DNA from 4 places in the Colwellia sp. F1 genome. Region 3 is predicted to be linked to each of the others. Evidence: predicted binding sites of a transcription regulator. Region 3 holds the regulator's gene; each other region holds the start of a gene.
The links. The regulator LexA, encoded in region 3, represses DNA repair genes until DNA is damaged. The targets are predictions, from matches to a motif close to TACTGTATNNNNATACAGTA.

Region 1 (4,075 bases), on a different contig from region 3:
ATATATCTGTCATTACCAGAGTAATAGCCTTGGCAATCTCACAACTGTTATCGGTCGCAACAGGAAAATGATAAATCATGGCGTGTTTGTAATAGTTATCATCGTGAGGTGAGCTAGATGCAAAAACCATAAGCTTTTTAATTAAAGAAGATTGTTGCCTTACCTTTTTAGCAACAATAGTACCGTGGGTTGATAGTGCTGATTGTAATGCATGGATATCAACAATGCGTTGACCAAAACTGCGTGTTGAAAATATTTCCCGTTTGGGTGATTCAATATCATCCCACGATAAACAGCTAATACCATTGAGTTCGTTGATTGTTTTTTCGGTGACTACACTAAACTCTCTTCTCATTGCTTTAGGGCATTGGGTCGATAATTGATAAGCTGTTTGAATTCCTTGTTGATTTAACCGTTGAGCTAGTTTTCTCCCAATGCCCCAAACATCACTTACCGCCATTTTTTCTAAGATGATTTTACCGTTTTGCATGTTATCAATGACAGCAACGCCATTATAACCACTGAGTTTCTTTGCTGCGTGGTTAGCGGCTTTTGCTAGCGTTGCTGTTATGCCAAAGCCAACACCAACAGGTAGCTTCGTTTCCTTCCAAATGGCGCGTCTGATTTTATGCCCGTATTGGCTCCAATCTTTAATTAGTCCATTATAGTTTTTAAATAATAAAAAGGATTCGTCGATAGAGTAGATGTGTTGATTATCACAATACCGTGATATTACATTCATCATCCGTTCGCTTAAATCTGCATAAAGCTCATAATTAGAAGAGCGCACAACAACATCATGCTTTTGTAGAAACCACTTTATTTTAAAGTAAGGCTCAAACTTAGGAATACCCAATTTTCGGGCAATAGGGCACACAGCACAGATACAACCGTCGTTATTGGTTAATACCACCACAGGTTTATTTCTTATACTTGGGTCAAATACCTTTTCCGCACTGGCGTAAAAAGAAACCGCATCAACTAGTGCATACATGCTGTTAATTCTGGGGCTTGATGATGAAGCCTAATAGAGCGGGTAACAACACCTTCCAATTGAAAATCGTCTTCTGGATTTATTGTCACAGGAAGGTGAGTTTTGGAGGCAGAAACCAGTCTTGCATGTGGCTTATCTATTATTTTGCAGACAAAGCAGCCATTAAAGTTAGCGACTATCACATCACCATCTTTAACGGTCAATGAGCGGTCGACGATAAGTAAGTCCCCATCAAATATCCCGATGTCTTGCATAGAGTGACCTGATGCTTGTCCTATAAAGGTGGCATTGGGGTGGCGGATAAGTAACTTATCTAATGATAAGCCAAGCTCTTTATATTCTGCGGCTGGGGATTCGAAGCCAGTTATGCCAGCTTCAATATAAATCGGTATCACTTTCATAAAACAAACCCAATTAACTGTATTTCTATACAGTATAGTTTCATTATCTAATTTTATAAAGATTTATTCAGTACAATCGATGGGGTTTATTTTCAATTCATTACTGTGTGTTAAGCCTTAAGTACTTAGCGCGTAAACCACTAAAATCGAGCTAAGCCTTGCACTCAATATAGATGACAGGCATATTCATATAATAATTAATCTATAGGTATACGAATGAAAACAACTATAAGCTTATTGGTTGCTATTTTAATCGCAACCCCTGCTATAGCAGCAAATCAAGAGGTACAGTCCTTTAGCAAAGCCAAAAGGCTGCTAGAGCAAAAGGTGTATAACGAACACCGAAAAACACTTTATTGTGATGCAGGGTTTACTGCCAAAAAGGAGGTAATAGCGCCTAAGGGGTTTTCCACTGATAAATATGTGAAACGCGCTAAAAAAATAGAATGGGAGCATGCAGTACCAGCAGAGAACTTTGGGCGTACTTTCAGTGAGTGGCGTGATGGTCATGAGCAATGCGTTAGTAGTAAAGGAAAGGCATTCAAAGGTCGTAAATGCGCAGAGAAGATAAATATTGAATATCGATATATGCAAGCAGATATGTTTAACCTTTATCCCGCGATTGGCGCTGTTAATGCTTTAAGAAGTAACTATAACTTCACCATGCTACCTGATGTTAAAAGTGATTTTGGTAGTTGTGCTATGAAAATTGAAAACCGTAAGGCTGAGCCACCTGAAGAAGCCAGAGGAAGAATAGCGCGTACTTATTTATATATGGAAGATACTTATAAAAGATATAACATGAGTAAAGCACAACGCCAACTCATGACCGCTTGGGATAAAATGTATCCCGTAGATGCATGGGAATGTAGCAGAGCAGAGAAAATTACTGTGCTACAGAAAAGCCAGAATAATATTGTTAAAAGTCGGTGTGATGCTTTAAACCTTTAGTTGATACACGTCACATAAAGTCAGTGAATTCGGGGTTGTAATCAATCTTATCAAATAAGAATGAATCTACATCACCCCGTTTCACTTGTTCAATGTATAAATATGCTAGGTCTATTGAGCCAAAGTAAATATCGATTGCGTTAAGGGCGTGCAATTTAGAGTGAGTTAGCTCTGTGTGTCGGTTGGTGGCTATAAATAACCAAGTATCGACAAGTACAATTGGTGGGTATCCTTTCATATCGTCATCATCCTTAATGTATCGTTGTTTAACTATAGAACATTATTTTTAGAATGCGAATTCTGACAATGGATATTTCTTCTGTGGTCTAACTGAGGCACTATCTAGTTCTCACTGGCTCGATGTTAACAAAGATACGCATAAAGAAGAAATGAAGCTAAATTCTAGCCTGTAATAGATTTTGTAAGTTTAGCCGTGAATTTTATTATCATATTCGATAATAGAAAGGCAATAGTAAACAAGGTAATGATGATATCGCTATCGGCATTTGGTTTAAAAATGCTTTTTTGAAGATAAAGAAATATCGAACTGTAACCACTCGATATGATAAGTTGGCTAGAAACTACCAGAGTGTGCTTGCACTAGCCTTTTCGCTTATGTGGTTACCGGTATGGCTTGATTAAAATATGTGCAGTAAAGATCAACACGCTATAGTTTGTCTTACGTATTTATCATCAAGAAACCATATCGTGCTGGATGCTACGCTGCGCAGAGCTGTTTTCTCCCCTATATCAACACTTAAACGAGGTCTTGTTATCTCAAGCGGTTGTTGTCGTTAGCTATACACTCACGACGCTTGAAGCAGGACATTCAAATCAAAATTGCAGTACTTTTCCGTTAAAATAGCAGCACTTTTCCATTAAAATAGCAGCACTTTTCCGTTAAAATAGCAGTATTTTTCCGTTAAAATAGCAGCACTTTTCCATTAAAATAGCAGCACTTTTCCATTAAAATAGCAGCACTTTTCCATCAAAATAGCAGCACTTTTCCATCAAAATAGCAGCACTTTTCCGTTAAAATAGCAGTACTTTTCCGTTAAAATAGCAGTACTTACTACTGTTTACATCAATTCAGTTAAATCAGAGCTATAATCAACTTTATTAAATATAAATGATTCAACATCGCCACATTTAACTTGTTCAACGCATAGAGAAGCTAACTCGATTAATACAAAGTAACTATAAATTCAAATTTGGTTAAAAATAGTTTAAGGTTCATTTCGAGGGGATGAGCAGAAAGTAAGCGATCATTCTGGGGTTAGATCACCCAATTCAACTTGAAAACAGCGATAAAGTTTTAGCATGCTTGTCTTAAATGACACACTTATTCTTGCATTATTACTTTATACTCATCAGTTAAGAGTAGTAGCGTACTCTTAAATTTCATTTCGAGCATCAAGATGTAGCAGAGGTAACATGCTTTTATGCAAAACGTTAAATACGACTAGTTGATTTTTTTATCTATGATGTAATAGATAACATGACTTACATGAAGGAATCTATCTCAATGAAAATAAGCCAAAAAGAAGCTGATTATGCTTTATCGTTTCAGGCCGAAGCATGCAACTTCAATATTTAGCTGTATTAATGAATCTGTATTGCATAACTCATCAAACATACCTTTAGATACTTTTTTATATTCTTCTATTTCGATCTCAGTCATAAAACCCTATTATCAAATATGATAAAAAACAACAGCTACTTATCATAT
Region 2 (4,075 bases), on a different contig from region 3:
TCGTCAGGTACTTCAGCTGCTGCAGTTCGACTCATCTCAATGAAAAAGCCATGAACTTTATTATAACCAACTTTTAACGAGCTAATACCGGTACGCTCTTTTTCTCGTTGTTCTAGTTGTGCTAAAAATTCACTTGCACCATCACTTAAATCACGCAGCTCATCAAGCTCTTGATGATAGCCTGGCGCAATGACACCACCATCGCGAATCAGTACAGGTGGGTTATCGACGAGCGCTTTTTCAAGTAATGTTTGCAGAGAAGGCATAGGTGCCATTAATTTTGATAATGTCTCAACATAGCCAGTATTAGCTGCTGTTAATAAGTACCCTTGTAGTTCAGGTAGTACTTGTAAAGCGTGACGTAACCGAGCAAAGTCTCGTGGCCTTGCTGAGCCGAGAGCAACACGAGAAACAATACGTTCAATATCCCCTACACTTTTTAAAATAGGGTGAACATCTAGGTGCAATTCCGTTGCAATGATTTGTTCAATAGCTTCTTGCCTAGCCGACAAAATAGTTAAATCACGCAGTGGAAAATGTAACCACCGTTTTAATAAACGCGAGCCCATTGGCGTGGCCGAGCGATCTAATATTGAAGCGAGTGTGTTGTCAGTTCCTCCTTGCAAGTTTTGTGTTAACTCTAAATTGCGTCTTGTTGCTGCATCAAGAACAACCCCAGCACTTGCAGACTCAGACACTATTGCACGAATATGCGGTAGTGCAGTGCGTTGTGTATCTTTAACGTATTGAAATAAACAGCCCGCAGCTGATAAACCTAAGAGTTTCTCGTCAACGCCAAACCCCGTTAATTCTTTTGTACCAAACTGTTTATTAAGTAATGACAAGGAGGTGTCAAGGTCGAACTCCCATTCAGGACGACGGCGCAAGCCTTTGTAGGCTTCTATAAATTGCATTGATGACAAGGTTTCAGGGTAGAGCAATTCAGCGGGTGATAAACGTTGTAACTCGGCTTGTAACTGTTCGCTTGTTTGTGGCTCAGTAATGACAAAGCGCCCACTGGTTATGTCTAGGTAGGCCAGGCCAAAACTAGGATCAGAGCCTTTTTTACTTCGTGCATTATTTTCTACAATAGCAACAATTAAATTGTCTTGTCGGTCTAGCAACAGTGCTTCATCGCTAACAGTGCCCGGTGTAATAATACGTACCACTTTACGCTCAACTGGTCCTTTGCTTGTGGCCGGATCTCCCACTTGTTCACAAATAGCAACAGACTCACCTAACTGTACTAGTTTGGCCAAATAATTTTCGACTGCATGATAGGGTACTCCCGCCATAGGAATAGCATTACCGCCTGCTTTACCACGTGCGGTCAGAGAAATATCTAATAAGTCAGCGGCTTTTTTTGCGTCATCAAAAAATAATTCGTAAAAATCCCCCATACGATAAAAGATCAGAATATTTGGAAATTCAGCCTTAATCGTAAGGTATTGACGCATCATAGGGGTGTGAGAAGAAAGGTCTGAAATTGTTGTGGTCATTTAAATGCTGCAACTCATCTAATCAATAAGGTTGTGTAAGGATATTATACTATATAGCTGATAAAATTATTTAACATTTTTAAAAAAGTACAAAGAACTAGCAACGACAGGCTCCGCTTGAAAATAGTGCATGGTAACTTAGGTTGTAACTTTTTTGATGATAAAAGTAAAAAGTTATTAATGGATTATAATCAGCTATAAATCAATCACTTGAAAGTATAGGTTTGTTGTGTTTGTAATTAAAATAAAATAAGTCGTTAAAAAACTTGATACTGTATCGTTATACAGTATACTTGCCATATCTAAACAAAATCACAGACCCGATTAGCGGAGTAAACTATGAAAGACGATAAAGCAAAAGCATTAGAAGCAGCCTTAGGCCAAATAGAAAGACAATTTGGTAAAGGGTCAATTATGAAACTGGGTGACAATACCACAATGGACGTAGAGACCATTTCTACTGGCTCGTTAAGCTTGGATATTGCTCTTGGTGCTGGTGGTTTACCTTTTGGTCGTGTTGTTGAGATATATGGGCCAGAATCAAGTGGTAAAACAACGTTAACGCTAGAGGTTATTGCACAAGCACAACGTGAAGGGAAAGTGTGTGCTTTTGTTGATGCTGAGCACGCACTTGATCCCATTTATGCCGAAAAGCTTGGCGTAAATATAAATGAACTACTCGTATCACAACCCGATACTGGTGAGCAAGCATTAGAAATTTGTGACATGTTAACACGCTCTGGCGCTATTGATATTATTGTGGTTGACTCAGTAGCGGCACTAACGCCAAAGGCTGAAATTGAAGGAGACATGGGTGACTCACACATGGGGCTTCAGGCACGAATGTTGTCGCAAGCCATGCGTAAACTTACCAGTAACTTGAAAAAATCTAATACGATGTTAATTTTTATTAACCAAATTCGTATGAAAATTGGTGTGATGTTTGGTAACCCTGAAACAACAACCGGTGGTAATGCGTTAAAATTCTATGCCTCAGTCCGTTTAGATATTCGTCGTATAGGTGCCGTTAAAAATGGTGATGAAATTGTCGGTAATGAAACCCGTGTTAAAGTAGTCAAAAACAAAATAGCCCCCCCGTTTAAACAAGCAGAGTTTCAAATTTTATACGGGCAAGGTATAAACAGTTTAGGTGAGTTGATTGACCTAGGTGTTAAAAATGGCTTTGTTGAAAAAGCAGGTGCTTGGTATAGTTGTAATGGTGAGCGTATTGGTCAAGGTAAAGCAAATGCGGCAAAATATCTGGAAGAAAACCCAGAGATGGCGAAAGATGTCGACGCTAAATTACGTGACATGTTTTTGACTAAAAGTATTGAAGCACAAAATGCTGAAGCCGGAGTTGACACTAAATCAGCAGCCAAAGCGGATACAAAAATTCTTGAAGAATAAGGTTGGCATAAGATAAGCTAAACGCTACTTAGCTTGCGGTGTTTCTTGCCGACTACTGATACGAAAAGCACAGCGCGGTAATCTTATGAGATCACCGCGCTAAACTAAATACATTGGTAAAAATACGTTCACTAACTGATTTTATTTTCCCGTAAGACAAACTTCAAATGCTAAAATACAGCACTACTTTTATTTTGGTGGTGTACCCTCACCGTTAGAAACAACTGCATCAATTTGTACCAAAGCATCTAGAGCAATATCAGTTACTCCTATAATAGTACTGGCAGGAAGTTCGTGTTTGAAAAACGTAGTCAGAATTTCATTTACTGCATCAATATCAGCAGCATTTCTCACCTGAATATTTACCTTTACTATGTCGTCCATAACGTGCTCAATGCTTTCTAAAATAGTTTTAATGTTTTCTAGACACTGTGCAGTCTGCTCTTTAATACCACCTACTACTTTTTCATTTGTTTTTGGGTTGATAGGTAACTGCCCAGAAATATGATTATAGTGCGAAAAAGCCACTGTTTGTGTAGCGTAAGCACTTTTTGGTGCACTTGGTGTATTATTCGCTTTTATAACAATTCCGTGTCTATCTTCAACAGCTTGTGGCGGTGTGCCGTCCCCATGTGACACAACAGCATCTATTTGCACCAAAGCATCGAGCGGTAAAGCCGACACCACAACAGTCGTTCGAGCTGGCACATAACCGGCTGTTCTAGCAATGGCTGAGTCAGGGAAGAAGGTGCTATAGACTTCATTGACGACATCGATATCTGAGAGCTTATTAATGAAGAGGGTTGTTTTAACTATATCGTCAAACGGCACGTCGATACTTGTTAAAATAGCCTTAATATTTTTAAGGCACTGTGCAGTTTGCTCTTTTATTCCACCAGCTATCTTTTTTCCCGTTTTAGGGTCAATAGGTAGTTGGCCTGAGATATTGTTGTAATGAGAAAATGCGACTGTTTGTGTAGAAATTGAGCTTCTTGGTGCATTATCAGTATTTACTGCCACTTTTTTAAGATCACAAGGTGTCTGTGGCTGAGTGCCTTCTCCGTTTGAAATGAGCGCATCTATTTGTAGTAAAGCGTCATTTAAAGGTAGGTCTGCAACAGCTATTATTGTTCTTGTCGGTAGATAGTTGTTAAAAAACTTTGCATACA
Region 3 (4,075 bases):
GCACGCATATTCATAATGGTAACAACGACATTAATTGCTCCCATTATTGAAGATACTCCCATAATATGCACAGCAAAAACAAAAAATGCCGTACTACCATTTGAGTAAGTGGTTGACAGCGGAGCATAGAAGGTCCAACCAAAATTAGGCGCACCACTGTTCATAAAAAAGGTAGAAAGCAAAATAGCAAACGCGAAAGGTAATATCCAAAAACTCCAGTTATTCATACGGGGCAAAGCCATATCTGGCGCACCGATCATCATAGGCAACATCCAGTTAGCGAAACCGGTAAATGCTGGCATTATTGCGCCAAAAACCATAATCAGCCCATGCACTGTAGTTAACTGATTAAAAAAGTCGGGTTCTACTATTTGTAAACCTGGCTGAAATAACTCAAGCCGGATTACCATCGCTAATGCGCCCCCCGTTAACAGCATAATAAAAGAGAACCATAAATATAATGTGCCAATATCTTTATGGTTAGTGGTAAATAGCCAACGTTTAATACCTTTCATTTTATGATCGTGATGCTCATCATCAAGGGATTCATTTATTATATTTGTCGTCATGTGTTACTCCCCGCCTGCTGCTTTAACATCTGAGCTTTGAACTAAATCACCCGTGTCATTACCCCAAGCATTACGCTCAAATGTAGTCACCGCTGAAATTTCTTGTAGTGTTAATTGTTTACCAAATGGTGGCATCATACCTTTACCATTGACGATTAAATTAATATGCTCTGTAATACTGCCTTGCGTTGCAACCACACTGCCCTTCAGTGCCGGAAATGTGGGAGGCAACCCTAACCCCGTTGGTTGGTGGCAGGCTGCACAATGAGCCATATAAGTTGTTTCACCTAACTGCATTAACTCCTCTTTACTCAGAGAAGCAGTTAAAGAGGCCCGCTCAGCATCAGCGGCTTTTGCGGTTAAAGCATGCTGTTCTTTCAACCATGCGTCATAATCTTCGCTCGATTTCACTTCAACAACAATGGGCATAAAACCATGGTCTTTACCACAAAGCTCAGCACATTGGCCACGATAAATGCCAGGTTTATCTACATTCGTCCATGCCTCATTGATAAAACCAGGGTTAGCATCTTGTTTAATTGCAAAGGCAGGCACCCACCAAGAGTGAATAACATCATCGGAGGTAATAAGAAATCGAACTTTTTTATTGGCAGGGATAACTAAGGGTTTGTCAACTTCAAGTAAATAGTTTTCACCTTTAGCTGTCTCATTGCCTTTAAAGCTACCATTTTGATTCTCATATTGCTCTCTTGGTGTTGAAAGCACAGAGTAATACTCAATGTTTTGATCAAAGTATTTATAGTGCCACTTCCACTGAGACCCTGTTACTTGGATAGTAATGTCGGAATTTTCATTATTTTCCATGCTAATTAGTGTATTAGTGGCAGGGATAGCCATGGCGATAAGTATAATGACAGGGATGGCAGTCCAAAGTATCTCAACCTTGGTGCTTTCATGAAAATCAGCGGCTTTTGCTCCTTTAGATTTACGATGAAATATCATTGACCAAAACATGATACCAAAAACTACAACACCAATACCAGTACATATATAGAGTGCAAGCATATGTAAATCATACACTTCTCTACTAATCGCTGTTGCTCCTTTAGTCAAATTTAACTGTGAATTTGACCAGGCCGAACTAGAAAAAAGGCTTAAAATAAATAACCCAATTCCCATCAACCTACGATGGTTAGCTCTCTTCACTCAACTTCTCCCTCATTATTACCTACTTAAGCTAAAAAATGATTTTAAATATCACTTCAAAAACAAAGGTATAAGAAATAGAAAACAGAAAAGCAGCAATGTACTTCATACTCATTAAACTGATTAACTGTTAATTTAGTTATTATTTTCAAACAAGATAGTAATACCCTATTTAAAATTTATTAAATTAACTGACGTGAAACTGCTAACTCAGCACTACATGAATGTAATAGTAAGTTTGGGTATCGAATTAGCACATCAACGTCTTTTTATTTTTATACAGTTCTTGCTTATTATTTTGTTCGATTCCCACTCTAGAATCGCTCAAAACTTGATCTACGTCAAATGGTAATTATAAAAAAAAGCTGTAGTATCAATAGAGTAAGCACTCTAAAGCTTTGGAATAGCTTGATAGATATAGCCTATAGCTTTTTTCATTGATCTTATATTTACTAAGAATTATTGGCTATATAACAAGCAAAGTGGGTTTTATTAGTTAAATCGGGTGATATATAGGGGGATAGATAAGAAAGGTGTTGCCGCCAAAGTCTTTAGCAGCAATTGATTAAAAAAGACTAAAGCAACGCAGTTTACATCCAATTACCGTTACGAATTACGCCAACGGCAAGCCCTTCAACATTGAATTCTTGGCAAGTAAGATCGACCTTTATTGGCTCAAAATTATCATTTTCTGCGACTAAATAAACAACATCACCGTCTCGTTTGTAACGCTTAACCGTGACCTCGTTCTCTACTCTAGCAACAATGACCTGACCATTTTGAATATCGCTGGTTTGATGTACTGCTAATAAATCACCATCTAGAATGCCAATATTTTTCATACTTTCGCCATTAACTCTTAACAAGTAATTGGCGGGAGGATGAAACAAATCACCATTCATTTCATAATGTTGTTCAATATGCTCTTCTGCTAATATAGGTTCACCTGCAGCAACGCTACCCACCAGTGGCAAGCCTTCTACTACATTAAATTGCTCAGCTAAACGTATGCCACGCGAAGTGCCTGGCAACATTTCTATATAGCCTTTTTTTGCCAAGGCCTTTAAATGCTCTTCGGCAGCATTAGCTGATTTAAAACCAAAAAAAACTGCTATTTCAGCTCTTGTAGGTGGCATTCCTGTTGCTTGAATGTTTTCTTTTATTAAATCAAATATTTGTTGCTGGCGCTTAGTTAAAGGTTTTAATTTATTTACGATTGGCATTAGCTTTTCCTTTCTAGGTAAAACGCTGTATTTATTCACAACTGTTATTATATACAGCCACAAGGTAAACACAAGGTTTTACTGCTTACTAGCAAGGGTTACCTATCCTACTTTACTAACGCACTCACCTTTATACTCAGAAGACTAAGCGATAACGACCCTGACTGTCTTGTCTACCCAAAAACGGCAGGGCGTCATTAAGGGCGGCAGGAAATTTAGCGCCAGGTTGTAAATATCCTTCACCTGATACTTTACCGCCTTGTGCAACATACGCGGTAAAGGTTAACCCTAAATCATTTTTAGGTGACATTACTAGCGCTAGCGTGCCTTGGTCACAGCTAATATCGGCAGTTAATATGCCTAACGGTACAGTACGAGACAGAGCAGTAACACCAGCTTTAGACCACGCGCCATTGCCTGTTGCACTAACGCATTGATTGTTTTTGCTAAAATCAATTTCCGCTGATGCAACAGTTAAGGTGACATCACCTTGCGCTAACATAGGTAAAGGTAGCGGTAGTTGTTGTGCTATTTCATTAGCGCTTATTAACATATTAGCATTGCTTATTTTTGCTTTCGTTGACGACAGTACTAGATCAAAAGCCCCTTCTGGACCAGCATTAAACGGGTCACCAAATGTGATTGATAACTTAGGGGTTAATGACAATAAAGACCAAGGGCTTAACTGTGCGCTAACCTTGTTAATAGGCGTACCATTTATGACAACTTGTGCGATATTAGTGTGCCAAATACTGCCGCTAACGCCTGAAAGGTAAAGGCTTTTTTTAACATTATTAGGTAATGGTACTTGCTGTAAAACGAATGCGCTTGGCAAGGTAGCAATTACAAAGCCAAGATAAGCGATGACAAAAATAATGCCCATGGCAAGGTTTTTTTTCATTAGTAGTCTCTGTTTAACATTTGAAATTATAAGTACTAGCCGCTAGATTTTAGGCGTTGGGCTCTAGATGCTAGACGCTATTTTTGCTTAATTTTCACATCTGCCTGAATTTTATTCAGGCACCAGTTTTTATTATTGTTATGCACAATTAACCTTTACACTTTCCAGCTTATTACCGCCCAAGCTGTAAACGCCTCACCTTCACTTCTCCTTGG
Region 4 (4,075 bases), on a different contig from region 3:
GGTTGCTGAAACTCTCTACTTTCTAATCCAATAGCACCAACCCCACAACGATAAAAACGAACCCCAACAACAAATATATCGGCTAGCACTATACTAATCGCCTTAGCAATATCACAACTGTTATCTGTTGCTACCGGAAAGTGGTAAACCATTGCGTGTTTATAATAGTTATCATCGTGAGGTGAGCTGGATGCAAAAATCATGAGCTTTTTAATTAACGAGGACTGTTGCCTTACTTTTTTAGCAACAATAGCTCCGTGTGTCGCTAGTGCTGATTGTAATGTATGGATATCAACAATACGCTGACCAAAACTACGCGTTGAAAATATTTCCCGTTTAGATCCTTTAATGTCATCCCACGATAAGCAGCTAATACCATTTAACTCATTAATTGTTCTTTCAGTGACTACACTAAATTCCTTTCTCATTGCTTTAGGGTCTTGAGCCGATAATTGGTAGGCTGTCTGAATACCTTGTTGATTCAACCGCTGAGCTATTTTTCTCCCAACGCCCCATACATCACTGACAGTCATCTTTTCTAAAATTATTTTACCGTTATGGATGTTATCAATGACAGCTACGCCATTATAACCACTGAGTTTTTTTGCTGCATGGTTAGCTGCTTTGGCTAGGGTGGGTGTTATGCCAAAGCCTACTCCGACAGGTAGCTTGGTTTCTTTCCAAATGGCTCGTCTAATTTCATGACCGTATTTGTGCCAATCTTTAATTAAGCCATTATAATTTTTAAATAATAGAAAGGATTCATCGATAGAATAAATGTGCTGATTATCACAATACCGTGCGATAACATTCATCATCCGTTCACTTAAATCGGCATAAAGCTCATAGTTAGAAGAGCGTACAACAACACCGTGTTTTTCTAAAAACCATTTTATTTTAAAGTAAGGCTCAAACTTAGGGATACCTAACTTCCTAGCAATAGGGCATACAGCACAAATACACCCATCGTTATTGGTCAATACAACTACAGGCTTATTTCTGATGCTTGGGTCAAATACCTTTTCCGCACTGGCGTAAAAAGAAACTGCATCAACTAGTGCATACATGCTGTTAATTCTGGGGCTTGATGATGTAGTCTAATGGAGCGTGTAACAACACCTTCTAATTGAAAATCATCTTCAGGGTTTATTTTCACTGGTAGATGACCTTTGGAGGCTGACACCAATCTTGCCTGTGGCTTATCTATTATTTTACACACAAAGCATCCATTAAAATTAGCCACTATCACATCACCATTTTTAACAGCAAGTGAGCGGTCAACTATGAGTAAGTCACCATCAAATATCCCGATATCTTGCATCGAGTGACCTGATGCTTGACCAATGAAGGTGGCATTAGGATGACGGATAAGTAACTTATCTAATGATAAGCTGAGCTCCTTATATTCTGCTGCTGGGGACTCGAAGCCAGTTATCCCTGCTTCAATATAAATAGGTATCACTTTCATAAAAAAAACCTAATTAACTGTATTTTTATACAGTATAGTTTCATTATTAAATTTTAGAAAGGTTTATTCATCAGATAAATTGATGACGCTTATCTTCAATGCAGCATAACGAGTTGAGTGTTAAACTTGAGGTTTTAGATACTTAATTCGTAAACCACTCACATCGAGCTGTGCCTGATAATCAATAAAGATAATAGGCATATTTACATAACAATTTATCCATAGGTCGAAGAATGAAAACAATTTTAAGCTTATTGGTTGCCATTTTAATAGCAACCCCTGCTATAGCCGCAAACCAAGAGATACAATCCTTTAGTAAAGCCAAAAGATTATTAGAGCAAAAGGTGTATAACGACCACCGTAAAACACTTTATTGCAATGCTACATTTAATATTAAGAAGGAAGTGATACCACCTAAAGGGTTTACTACCTCTAAATATCTCAAACGCGCTAAAAAAATAGAATGGGAGCATGCACTACCAGCAGAGAACTTTGGTCGTACTTTTACTGAATGGCGTGAAGGTCATGAGCAATGTCTTAGTAATAAAGGGAAAGCATTCAAGGGACGTAAATGTGCAGAGAAAGTAAATATAGAATACAGATATATGCAAGCAGACATGTTTAATCTTTACCCTGCCATTGGCGCAGTTAATGCTTTAAGAAGTAATTATAACTTCACCATGTTACCTGATGTTAAAAGTGATTTTGGTAGTTGTGCAATGAAAATTGAAAATCGTAAGGCAGAGCCGCCTGAGGCAGCCAGAGGAAGAATAGCACGCACATATTTATATATGGAAGATACGTATAAGCGATATAACATGAGCAAAGCACAACGCCAACTAATGGCTGCTTGGGATAAAATGTATCCCGTAGATGCCTGGGAATGCAGTAGAGCAGAAAAGATTACCATGCTACAAAAAAGTGAAAATAACATTGTTAAAAGTCGATGTGATGCTTTAAATCTTTAGTTAATAAGCTTCACATATAGTCAGTAAACTCTGGGGGATAATCAATCTTATCAAATAAGAATGAATCTACACTTCCCCGTTTAACTTGTTCAGTATATAAGGATGCTAACTCGACTGAGCCAAAATAAATATTGATGGCATTAATGGCATGTGATTTAGAGTGAGTTAGCGCTGTATGTTTATTGGTCGCTATAAACAACCAAGTATCAACGAGTATTACTGGTGGATATCCTTTCATGTCATCATCATCCTTAATGTATCATTCTTTAACTATAGAACATGATTATTAGAATGCGAATTTTGACAATTTTCGAACCAACGATGGAGGAAGTCGCAATTAATCTGACTCATATAGTTGATTATATTCAAATGAGCCTTAAACATATCTAATGTATTAGTGATTATGCTCACCTAAATTTAAGTCAGCTAGGAGCCTAAAGCGGTCTAAAACTGTTTCTAATAATCACTCAATCCAATAGTCACTTTGATACGATTGCTGACATTAACATCAATGGATTTTTGAGCTATTTTTAGTGTTCATTAGAAGTTGAACTACCGTCATCTTGATAGTCAACAAAGCGACTATAAACCCAAAATAATATTAATTATAATGTTAATTTTGGCTTGATGAAGTCTATAAATGCTTTAACCCTTTCATAAGCTGCCGACGATTTATAAAATACAGCATTCACCAACTCCCTATCAGTACCTTCAATTCTATACGAGTCTATTAATGAAATGAGCTTACCTGACTCGATATCGTGATTAACCATAAAGCCAGATAAACATGTTATACCAACTCCCGACAAAGCTAGTTGACGGATGGTTTCTCCATTACTTGCCGTTATTGTCGGTGTGATTGTATCTAACTCTCTAATCGGCCATTTATTAAGAGTTTTGATATTTGAAAAACCGATTAATGTATGGTTTTTCAAATCTGTTGGCTTTTTAGGTAAGCCGTTTTGTGCAATATATTGAGGAGAAGCAACGATAAAAAGGGAACTTTTTCCTAAAGTTTTGGCATGTAATGTTGAGTCATCTAATTTCCCTATTCTAATTGCTACATCGGTACGTTTCTCAATTAAATCGGCTATTCCCTCATTAGAATTAAGCTCAATTTCAATACTAGGGTAAGCTTTTTTAAAAGCATTTATATGAGGCGCTATTTGATGAAATATAAATGGGCTAACAGCATCAATACGTAACTTCCCTTGAGGGATCTTTGCTTTAACGGTTATTTCTGCTTCTGCATTATGAATATGCTGAAGACCAATATTTACCGCATCAACAAATTTCTTACCTTCATCTGTCAGCATAACTCGTCTAGTTGTACGAATTAAAATAGTTGCTCCAAGATCTTTTTCTATTTTCGTTACAGAGCGTGATATACGAGCAACTTGAATATTTAATGCGTCAGCGGCAGCAGAGAATCCGCCAAACTCAAGAACGGCTAATAAAAGCTCTAAATCATCTGATCTTGTTTTTAAATTCAAATTAACTCCATTTATTACAATAGTATTTTGTAAATAACACTGTTTATTGCAACAGTCTAGCAGGTAATAATTACGCCAACAAATAGAAGTAAGGGCTTCTACAACTCCCTAACTTCACACCACTGTATTAATTAAACTTGGAGATT

Region 1: a site for LexA is predicted at 1,411-1,430, ahead of AC0UA9_RS16490 (LexA family protein). Genes of this name have one in related genera too.
Region 2: a site for LexA is predicted at 1,770-1,789, ahead of recA (recombinase RecA). Genes of this name have one in related genera too.
Region 4: a site for LexA is predicted at 1,484-1,503, ahead of AC0UA9_RS12150 (LexA family protein). Genes of this name have one in related genera too.

What each region holds. Positions count from the first base shown of each region.
Region 1 is NZ_JBWDLI010000028.1:836-4,910, reverse strand. Features, by position in the region: gene AC0UA9_RS16495 (Y-family DNA polymerase) at 1-994, opposite strand, end outside; gene AC0UA9_RS16490 (LexA family protein) at 982-1,395, opposite strand; gene AC0UA9_RS16485 (endonuclease) at 1,612-2,346, shown strand; gene AC0UA9_RS16480 (hypothetical protein) at 2,357-2,584, opposite strand; partial or broken gene AC0UA9_RS16475 (IS5 family transposase) at 2,838-2,988, shown strand.
Region 2 is NZ_JBWDLI010000005.1:35,640-39,714, reverse strand. Features, by position in the region: gene mutS (DNA mismatch repair protein MutS) at 1-1,499, opposite strand, end outside; gene recA (recombinase RecA) at 1,839-2,906, shown strand; gene AC0UA9_RS05940 (RidA family protein) at 3,096-4,075, opposite strand, start outside.
Region 3 is NZ_JBWDLI010000004.1:300,110-304,184, forward strand. Features, by position in the region: gene ctaD (cytochrome c oxidase subunit I) at 1-569, opposite strand, end outside; gene coxB (cytochrome c oxidase subunit II) at 573-1,736, opposite strand; gene lexA (transcriptional repressor LexA) at 2,327-2,959, opposite strand; gene AC0UA9_RS05760 (type II secretion system protein N) at 3,096-3,860, opposite strand; gene gspM (type II secretion system protein GspM) at 4,033-4,075, opposite strand, start outside.
Region 4 is NZ_JBWDLI010000011.1:154,277-158,351, forward strand. Features, by position in the region: gene AC0UA9_RS12145 (Y-family DNA polymerase) at 1-1,067, opposite strand, end outside; gene AC0UA9_RS12150 (LexA family protein) at 1,055-1,468, opposite strand; gene AC0UA9_RS12155 (endonuclease) at 1,702-2,436, shown strand; gene AC0UA9_RS12160 (hypothetical protein) at 2,447-2,674, opposite strand; gene AC0UA9_RS12165 (LysR family transcriptional regulator) at 3,042-3,929, opposite strand.